DNA from 3 places in the Rhodomicrobium lacus genome. Region 2 is predicted to be linked to each of the others. Evidence: riboswitches for the same ligand, from Rfam matches in the RefSeq annotation. Region 2 holds a riboswitch; each other region holds the start of a gene.
What was found. A riboswitch is a leader RNA that binds a small molecule or an ion and turns the genes downstream of it on or off. The one in region 2 is predicted to bind cobalamin.
Positions count from the first base shown of each region.

Region 1: it holds a riboswitch for cobalamin, as region 2 does, so the genes downstream of both, metE (5-methyltetrahydropteroyltriglutamate--homocysteine S-methyltransferase) here and EK416_RS15630 (FecCD family ABC transporter permease) in region 2, are expected to answer to the same signal.
Region 3: it holds a riboswitch for cobalamin, as region 2 does, so the genes downstream of both, EK416_RS00895 (TonB-dependent receptor plug domain-containing protein) here and EK416_RS15630 (FecCD family ABC transporter permease) in region 2, are expected to answer to the same signal.

Region 1 covers NZ_RZNF01000012.1:1,667,462-1,670,732, reverse strand. Annotated here, with positions in the region: gene prpB (methylisocitrate lyase) at 1-788, shown strand, start outside; cobalamin riboswitch at 850-1,043, shown strand; gene metE (5-methyltetrahydropteroyltriglutamate--homocysteine S-methyltransferase) at 1,143-3,271, shown strand, end outside.
Region 2 covers NZ_RZNF01000012.1:1,362,364-1,365,634, reverse strand. Annotated here, with positions in the region: gene EK416_RS15640 (Fic family protein) at 1-197, shown strand, start outside; gene gluQRS (tRNA glutamyl-Q(34) synthetase GluQRS) at 219-1,091, shown strand; cobalamin riboswitch at 1,141-1,338, shown strand; gene EK416_RS15630 (FecCD family ABC transporter permease) at 1,493-2,476, shown strand; gene EK416_RS15625 (ABC transporter ATP-binding protein) at 2,473-3,252, shown strand; gene EK416_RS15620 (ABC transporter substrate-binding protein) at 3,249-3,271, shown strand, end outside.
Region 3 covers NZ_RZNF01000002.1:39,755-43,025, reverse strand. Annotated here, with positions in the region: gene EK416_RS00910 (hypothetical protein) at 1-94, shown strand, start outside; gene rph (ribonuclease PH) at 81-794, opposite strand; gene EK416_RS00900 (hypothetical protein) at 1,190-1,513, opposite strand; cobalamin riboswitch at 1,791-1,980, shown strand; gene EK416_RS00895 (TonB-dependent receptor plug domain-containing protein) at 2,085-3,271, shown strand, end outside.

The sequences.
Region 1 (3,271 bases), 310 kb from region 2:
AAGCGAAGGCTGCGGGCTTCGATGCGCTCTATCTCTCGGGCGCGGCGATGACCGCGTCCATGGGGCTGCCCGATCTCGGCATCATCACGGTGGATGAGGTCGCGTTCTTCATCCGCCAGATCGCGCGGGCGAGCGGCCTGCCGCTGCTCGTCGATGGCGACACGGGCTATGGCGAGGCGCTGAACGTCATGCATATGGTTCGCACCTTCGAGGATGCGGGCGCGGGCGCTGTGCATATCGAGGATCAGCTTCTGCCGAAGAAATGTGGGCACCTGAACGACAAGAAGCTGGCGGACGCCCGCGACATGGCCGCGAAGGTGGCCGCCGCCGCAAAGGCGCGCCGCCATCTCGTCATCGTGGCGCGCACCGATGCCGCCGCGAGCGAGGGGATCGACGCGGCCGTGGCGCGTGCCCGGCTTTACGTCGAGGCGGGCGCGGACGCGATCTTCCCCGAGGCGCTGACGAGCGCGGCCATGTTCCAGGAATTCGCGCGGCGTCTGCCCGGCGTGCCGCTGCTCGCGAACATGACCGAGTTCGGCCGCACGCCGCACTTCACGGCAGCACAGTTCGAGGCGTGGGGTTACGCGATGGTCATCTGGCCCGTCTCGTCGCTTCGGGTCGCGAACAAGGCGCAGGCGAAGCTTTACGCCACGCTCGCGCGCGACGGCAGCACGGAGGCGATGCTCCCCGAAATGCAGACTCGCGCCGAGCTTTACGACACCATCGGCCTCGCCCGCTACGAGGCGCTCGACGCCTCCATCGTGCGGACGGTGCTGCCGCAAACATAGATCGACATCGGCATATAAAGATGTCGTTATATCGAGATTGACGACGGTGCCGATCTCGATCACACTCATTTTCCGTCGCGGTCTGCGAGCGCATAGCCCGTGGCCAAGAGGGAAGCCGGTGCAAGTCCGGCGCTGCCCCCGCAACTGTAAGCGGCGAGTTTCGGCCCACCCATGTCACTGAGGCAATCGCTTCGGGAAGACGGGCCGAAGCGACGACCCGCAAGCCAGGAGACCTGCCGCGACGAAATCGAAGTCCTCGGGCGGGGTGTCCCGGTGGAGCGGTTGCGGCCCGCCGACTGGCGGCGTTCGCGCGCGTCCCATCACAGCCTTGCCCCAACGCAATGGGGTTAGAACGTGTCTTCCAGCATAAAAATCGCAACGCTCGGCACGCCGCGCATCGGACCGCGCCGTGAGCTTAAAACCGCGCTCGAAGCCTACTGGGCGCACAGGATCGGGGAGAAGGAACTTCGCGAGACAGCGGCCCGGCTTCGCGCCGACAATTGGGCGCGACAGAAGGCAGCGGGCGTGACGGTCATTCCGTCGAACGACTTCTCCTTCTACGATCAGGTGCTCGACACGAGCGTGATGGTCGGGGCCATTCCTGAAATCTACGGATGGAAAACCGGCGGCGTCACCCTCGGCACCTATTTCGCCATGGCGCGGGGATCGCAGGGAGCGGACGGCGAAGGCGCCTGCGGTTGCCCGCACGCGAACCACGGCGCGCCCGCGCAGGAGATGACGAAGTGGTTCGACACGAATTACCATTACATGGTGCCGGAGTTCACAGCGGGGCAACGCTTCACGCTGGCCTCGCTGAAGGCCGTTGACGAATATCGCGAGGCGCAGCATCTCGGCTATGAAACGCGGCCCGTTCTGCTTGGGCCGGTGACGTTTCTCAAGCTTGGCAAAAGCAAGGATCCCGCGCTCGACCCGCTCACGCTGCTCGACGCCCTGCTCCCCGTCTATCTCGACGTGCTCCGCCGCCTCGCCGCCAACGGCGCGGAATGGGTGCAGATCGATGAGCCGTGCCTCGTGCTCGATCTCGACGCCGCCGAGCGCGACGCGCTGAAGACGACCTATCGCCGCTTTGCCGATGCGCTGCCGAGCCTCAAGATCATGCTGGCCACCTATTTCGGCGCGCTCGGCGATAATCTCGATACCGCGCTTTCGCTCCCCGTGGCGGGGCTGCATCTCGATCTGTCACGCGCTCCGCAGCAACTCGACGATGTGCTGGCGAAAGCGCCGCGCGGCCTCGTGTTGTCGCTCGGCGTGATCGACGGCCGCAACGTCTGGCGCGCGGACCTGGCCGCGATCCTCGACCGGCTGGAACCCGTGGTCGCGAAGCGCGGCACCGATCACATACAGCTTGCGCCGTCCTGCTCGCTCCTGCATGCACCGGTCGATCTGGAGCTTGAACGCGATCTCGACGCCGACGTGAAAAGCTGGCTTGCCTTCGGCGTGCAGAAGATGGGAGAGCTTTCCGCGCTCGGCCGCGCGCTCTCGGAAGGCCGTGCGGCAGTCGCGCCCGCGCTCGAAACCGCGTCCGCAGCGCTTGCCGCGCGGCGCGCATCGCCCAAGGTGCATGACGCAGCCGTAAGGCAGCGGCTCGCAGCCGTGACGCCGCAGATGGCGCTCCGTCGCGCGCCCTATGCCGAGCGTGCCGCCGTTCAACGCCGCCGCTTCGGCCTCCCGCTGTTCCCGACGACAACCATCGGCTCCTTCCCGCAGACGGCAGATGTCCGCAAGGCACGAGCCGCCCACGCCAAGGGCGCTCTGACTGAAGCCGAATACGACTCGTTCCTTCGCGAGGAAACCGCGCGCACGATCCGCTGGCAGGAAGAGGTGGGCCTCGACGTGCTCGTGCATGGCGAGTTCGAGCGCAACGACATGGTGCAGTATTTCGGCGAGAAGCTCTCCGGCTTCGCGTTCACGAAGAACGGCTGGGTGCAGTCCTACGGCTCGCGCTGCGTGCGCCCGCCGATCCTCTATGGCGATGTATCGCGCCCCGAGCCGATGACGGTCGGCTGGTGGCACTTCGCGCAGTCGCAGACCGACCGCCCGATGAAGGGGATGCTCACCGGGCCGGTCACGATCCTCAACTGGTCCTTCGTGCGCGACGATGTGGCGAGAAGCGTCGCCTGCCGGCAGATCGCACTCGCGATCCGCGACGAGGTGGCCGACCTCGAAAAGGCAGGCGCGCCGATGATCCAGATCGACGAGGCAGCGCTTCGCGAGGGGTTGCCGCTGCGCCGCGCGGACTGGAAGACCTATCTCGACTGGGCGATCAATGCGTTCCGTCTCGCGTCTTCGGGCGTCGCCAACGAAACGCAGATCCACACGCATATGTGCTACTCCGAGTTCAACGACATCATCGACGCCATCGCGGCCATGGATGCGGACGTGATCTCCATCGAGACCTCGCGCTCGAAAATGGAACTGCTGGATGCATTCAGAAGCTTCAAATATCCGAACGAGATCGGGCC
Region 2 (3,271 bases):
AGAGGTATCCCGTCACGAACACAACCCGAATAAAGGATGACTGCGATCTTGCGCTTCCAACCGTGTTGCGCGCCTTGAACGCTCTTGAAAGTCTTGGCATCACAAAAGAAGCCACAGGAAAGGGACGACATAAAATATTCGTTTATGATAGATACCTATCTATTCTCAATCAAGGCGCGGAACCTTTCGCTAATTAGTCGAGCGCGACGGGTTGCGGCATGACCCATATCGGCCGCTTCGCGCCCTCGCCCACGGGGCCCTTGCATTTCGGCTCGCTCGTCGCCGCCGTCGCGAGCTATTGCGATGCGCGCGCTGCGGGCGGACGCTGGCTCGTGCGGATGGAAGACATCGACCCGCCGCGCGAGATGCCGGGGGCGGCGGCGCGCATCCTCGCGCAACTTGGGGCTTACGGTTTCGAGTGGGACGGCGACGTGTTGTTTCAGAGCGGGAGGCTCGATGCCTACGCGCACGCGCTCGAAACGCTCAGGCGCGCGGGAAACGTCTTCTGGTGCCGCTGCTCACGGGCCGATCTCGCCCGGATCGGCGGCGCGGTCTATCCCGGCACATGCCACGCCTTCACGGCGCCGCGCGACGATGCCGCCGTGCGCCTCCGCGTTCCCGCTGGCGTCGTGGACTTCGCCGATCGCGTGTTCGGTCCGCAGCGCGAGGACGTCGCTGCGACCGTGGGCGATTTCGTGGTGCTGCGCCGCGACGGGCTGTTCGCCTATCAACTCGCCGTGGTGGTCGACGATGCCTTTCAGGCTGTGACCGATGTCGTGCGCGGCGCCGATCTCCTCGACAACACCGCGCGGCAGATCGTGCTGCAACGGCTGCTCGGCCTGCCCGAGCCGCGATACATGCATCTGCCGCTCGCGCTCAACGCCGATGGCAGCAAGCTTTCCAAGCAGACGCACGCGAAGGAACTGCCGACCCCCGCCGATAGCCGCCTACTGTGGCGGGCACTCGCCTTTCTCGGGCAGGACGTGCCGCCGGAGATGCCGCCTGCGCCCTGCGCGGAAATTCTCCGCCACGGGGTCGGGCATTGGAGCCCCGCCGCCGTGCCACGCACAAGCCATATGCGGCTCGCCTGATCGCACGCGACGGGAAGCCCGTCGCATTGCCGTCGCTTTGGCTTTATGATAGGCCGCATCGAGCGCCGGTGCCCGCGCAAGCGGGTGAAACGGGAACGCGGTGAGGGACGCTCGATCCCGATTCCGCGGCTTCCCCCGCAACTGTAAGCGGCGAGCCGTCATCGAAGCCACTGAACGCGTGCGTTCGGGAAGGCGATGGCGGCCACGACCCGCGAGCCAGGAGACCGGCCGGCGCTGTAACTGTTGTCTCGACGCGTGCAAGCGGCCTCCGTCGCATGAAACGCTCTGGACACGCAACGTGCGACGGCGGGTCGGCGGAGGATGTCATTTTACAGGTTCCCCATACGGATTCGGCCGTAAAAGCGGCCGTGCTCGCGCCGCGCCGCAAGTGGCCGGTGACGATGCTGGCGCTCTTCGCGGTGGCGGCGCTGCTGGCCGTGCTTTCGCTCGGCGCGGGGCCGGTCGCGCTTTCGCCCGATACGGTTACGGCGGCGCTGTTCGGCGCAGGGACCGAGCCGCAACGTATCATCGTGCAGGAAATCCGCCTGCCGCGCGCGGTGCTGGCGCTCGCCATCGGCGCGATCCTCGGGCTTTCCGGCGCGGCGCTGCAAGGGCTGTTGCGCAACCCGCTGGCCTCGCCCGCGCTGTTCGGCGCGCCGCAGGCTGCGGCGTTCGGCGCGGTCGTCGTGATCGCAACGGGACTCGCCGATGCGCTGTCTTTCGCCCTGCCGGTGGCGGCGATCGCGGCGGCGTTCGCGTCGGTTTTCGTGCTGCTCGCAGTGGCGGGCCGCAACGCAAACCTTCTGATCCTCATCCTCGCTGGCCTCGCGCTTTCGGCTCTCGCGGGCGCGGGAACCGCGCTCGCGGTGAACCTCGCCCCGAATCCTTACGCCGCGCTCGAAATCACCTTCTGGCTGCTTGGCTCGCTCGAAGACCGGAGTTTCCAGCATGTGGCGCTGGCGCTTCCCTTCATCCTTGGGGGCGCGGCGATCCTGCTCGCCAACAGGAACGCGCTTCGGACGCTGAGCCTCGGCGAAGAGGCGGCGCAAAGCCTCGGCGTGGATGTGGCGCGGCTCCGGCTCGCGGTGATCGCGGGCGTGGCGCTCGGTGTCGGCGGCGCGGTGGCGGTTTCGGGAACCATCGGCTTTATCGGCCTGGTCGCGCCGCATCTCGCGCGCCCGCTCGTCGGCCACGACCCCGCGCGGCTGCTGCTGCCGAGCGCGGCCATCGGCGCGGCGTTGCTTCTTGCCGCCGACATCGCCGTGCGCCTCATTCCGTCGACGACCGACATAAAAGTCGGCGTGCTGACGGCGATCATCGGCGTTCCTTTCTTTCTTTATCTGATCGTGCGCGACCGCCGCGCACTGACGGGCGGCCTCTCATGAGCGCGGCTTATCTCTCGGCGCGCGGTCTCGGTGTCCGGCTCGGCGCGCGCGACCTCATCGCGGATGTGTCGTTCGACCTGCCGCGCGGCTGCCTCGCCGCCGTGATCGGCCCGAACGGCGCGGGCAAGACGACGCTGCTCCGCGCGCTCGCGGGGCTCGTGCCGTCGCGCGGGGAAATCCGGGCGGGCGGCGGCGACGCGGCGGCGCTGCCGATCCGCGAGCGCGCCCTTCGCTTCGCGTATCTGCCGCAAGGCCACGCGGTGCATTGGCCGCTGCCGGTGCGCGATGTGGTGGCGCTCGGCCGCTATCCGCATGGCGCGACCGATCCCGCGAATCTCCCGGCCCGCGACGCCGAAGCCGTCGCGCGTGCCATCGCCGCCGCCGATCTGGGCGCGCTCGCCGACCGCCCCGTCACCGAGTTGTCCGGCGGCGAGAAGGCCCGCGTGGCGCTCGCCCGTATGCTGGCGGTCGAAGCGCCGGTCGTGCTGGCGGACGAGCCCATCGCGTCCCTCGACCCGCGCTATCAGCTCGACGTGATGGCGCTGCTTCGGGACACGGCGCTCGGCGGTGCGCTCGTGCTGGTGGTGACGCACGATCTCGGCCTTGCCGCGCGGTTTGCGGACCGCGTGCTGGTCATGAAAGACGGACGGCTGATCGAATCCGGGGCGCCCGCCGTCGCGTTGTCGCCCGAGATGCTGGCGCACGCGTTCCATATCGGTGCCTTCCGGGCGGAGCATGACGGCGCGCCCGTGCTCGTTCCGTGGGTCGCGCCGTGATCCGCTTCGCCGCCGCCTG
Region 3 (3,271 bases), on a different contig from region 2:
AAATTTTATATTCAATAAGCCGTTCGATCTCCCGCAAGCTGGATGGTTGGGCGGCGATTTTGCCGCCCTTGATACAGAAATTATAGAACCGTAAGCTTCTGCAGATTCACGAGTTCGGCGATCCCCTTCTTCGCGAGCGCGGTCAGCTCGGCCATGCGTTCCTCGGAGAACGCGCCCTTCTCCGCCGTCGCCTGAATTTCGACGATCTGACCCTTGCCGGTGAAGACGAAATTCGCATCCGCCTCGGCATCCGAATCCTCGGGATAATCGAGATCGAGAACCGCTTCCCCCTTGTAGATGCCGCAGGAGACCGCCGCGACGTTGTCCTTCATGGGCTCGCCGCGCAGCATGTCGCGTGCGCGCATCCACTGGAAGCAATCGTGCAGCGCGACCCAGGCGCCGGTGATCGACGCGGTGCGCGTGCCGCCATCCGCCTGCAAGACGTCGCAATCGACCATGATCTGGCGTTCGCCGAGCGCCTGAAGATCGACCACGGCGCGGAGCGACCGCCCGATCAGACGCTGGATTTCCTGGCTGCGTCCGGACTGATGGCCGGTCGTCGCCTCGCGGCGCGTGCGGTCGGAGGTTGCGCGCGGCAGCATGCCGTATTCGGCCGTGATCCAGCCCCGTCCCTGCCCTTTCAGCCACGGCGGCACGCGGTCTTCGAGGCTCGCCGTGCAAAGCACATGCGTGTTGCCGAACTTGATAAGGCACGATCCTTCCGCGTGATGCGAAAAGGCGCGCTGGAAACTCACGGGGCGAAGGTCGCCGGCCTGCCGTTTCGAGGGGCGCATGCAATTTCTTTCTTTTCGGGCGCGCTGCTTGCGCGAGGCCCTTTTATAAGTCTCACCTTACCGCAGCCGGGCGGTTTAACCCGGCTCGATTGTGAAGTTGGGCATCCTTATTCGAACGCCGTAGCGGACAGTAGGCCAGCGTTTTTCGGGTATCAACGGCTTTCGGCCGCCCCCGCGTCGCTTTGATCCTTCGCCAAATGCCGCAGACGCACGCGAGCGAAGTCGCTTACATTGCGTTCGCTTCGGTAAGCGCGGGCCTCAGACCGTTCAAGCTGCCTCTCCGATCTTCAAATTTTGCGCCGTCGCCGCCAGTCGTGGGCACCTGCGAAACGCGTCTTTTGCTTCCGAGTTTTCGGTCCACGAGCGAGGCGCGGCGCCGCCGCACAAAGCCGCGTCTAGCCGAACCACCACCACCAGTTCACGACGAGCACGAAGGTAACAAGGATCAGCGCGAGGATGATCAGCGTCTGGATATGAGCGGCGACCCAGTTGCGCCATGTCTCCGGCGCTTCGCCCGCCTCCTGCCCCATCGAGCCGAGGATCAGAAGCCCGAGAACCCCAAGAATGTAAATTCCCGCCGGATATTGTTTGCATTGCCCGCAGGACCAGCTGTCGAGCCACATCAGCCCGATAAGCGTGCCCGCGACCAGAAATGTGATGAAAGCCAGTACGCCGAGGCTGATGATAATTACAAAACGCGTGATATCAGCACACGTCATGCCTCCCACTCCCTTTGACGCAACAGTACTTTCGGTTTCAGCGCCTGCCATGCCAGCGCCTCCCTCCACGCAACGAGACGATTTTCGTAAAACTAGCAGGGCAGCGTTAATCATGCGTTTCATGCGGCGCCCCCCAAGCGGCAGCGGGCGCCGTTGGAGCTACGGCTATTTGCGCCAACTGTTGCATGCTTGAACAGCTTGTGGCCGACGCGCCACAGCTTGCGCGTAACATGCCGAATTGCGGCATTTGCGTGATTGCGGCGCAAGCTTCATGCAAGCTATGCCTTAAGCCGATGGTCCTCCGATGAGGATAATAGGGAACGCGGTGAGGGACGACGTCCGTAATCCGCGGCTGCCCCCGCAACTGTAAGCGGCGAGCGATGCGCCAAAGGCCACTGGGAAACCGGGAAGGCGGCGTTGAGTTTTGACCCGTGAGCCAGGAGACCTGCCATCAGCCGTGGTCACGCGCGAACACGTCGGGCGGGGTGTCCTGATGGGGGCTTGGAATCCGCTCAACGCGGCGTTCCTGACTTTGGTTCGTGGTGACGTGTCACGTTCCACGAGGCCCAATATGCCCGCTCTATACCCGCGCGCCCGCTCCTGTGTCGCTTTCGTCAGCCTTGTCGCGTTTGCCGCGAATGCGCAGGCGCAAACCGCCGCCCGTTCCGATACCCTGCCGCCCGTCGTCGTGAAGAAGGACGGGGCCGAAAAGCAGAAGAAGAAAGCCGCCGCTCCGAAGAAAAAGAAGGAGGCTCCAGCCGTTGCGCAGGGTGCCGCCGAACCCGCGCCGGATGCCATTCCCGGCGAGCCGTCGAAGGACGTGATCTATTCCGCGAACCGCGTCGCAACCGACATCTCCAGGGTCGGCTCCGCGGTGACGGTCATTACGCGCGACGAGATCGAGGCGCAGTCCCGCACCTACGTGCAGGATTACCTCGCGCAGGTGCCGGGCGTTTCCGTGGCGCAGACGGGCTTGGGCGGCACCAGCACCTATTCGATCTGGGGCGCCTACGGCCGCAATGTGAAGGTGCTCGTCGATGGAATCGACGTATCGGATCCGACCGGCACACAGGTTTCCACGGCTCTTGAGCACGTCCTCGCGGGGGACGTCGCACGCATCGAAGTGCTGAAGGGATCGCAGAGCCTGCTCTATGGCGGCCAGGCGGTCGGCGGCGTCATTGCAATCGATACGGCACGCCCCGTACTTGGAGCATCGCTCTCGGGCTCAGGCGAAACAGGCGCTTATAATACACAGCGCGGAACCGCGAGCGCGGCTTACGGCACCGAAAACGGCTACGCCCGCTTCACGGTCCAGAGCGTGCGCAGCGACGGCTTTTCGGCCGCCGCGCTTGGCAGCGAAGACGACAGCTATCGAAACCTGACCTTCAGCGGGTCCGGCGAATATAAGGTGTCGAACGAGGTGAAGGTATTCTTTGCCGCGCGTTCTGTTGATGCAAACCTCAAATACGACAGTTCCTATGACGGATATGGTCTGGCGAAGGATGGATGGCCCGGGACACAGGCTCTCACGAGTCAGCAATCCGGCCGTCTGGGGACCGAGGTGACGCTCTTCGATGGCGCTTTGGTCAATACCGTTTCGCTTCAGGGAATGCGGCTTGATCGAGATACGAGATATTGGAGCGCCGCATACGATAACAACTGGAACGCCATTCCCGGCATGGGCTCCATCGTTGCCGACTCCTATGACGGGGACCGCTGGAAGGTCGATTATCTGGGTACTGCGAAGGTGACGAGCTG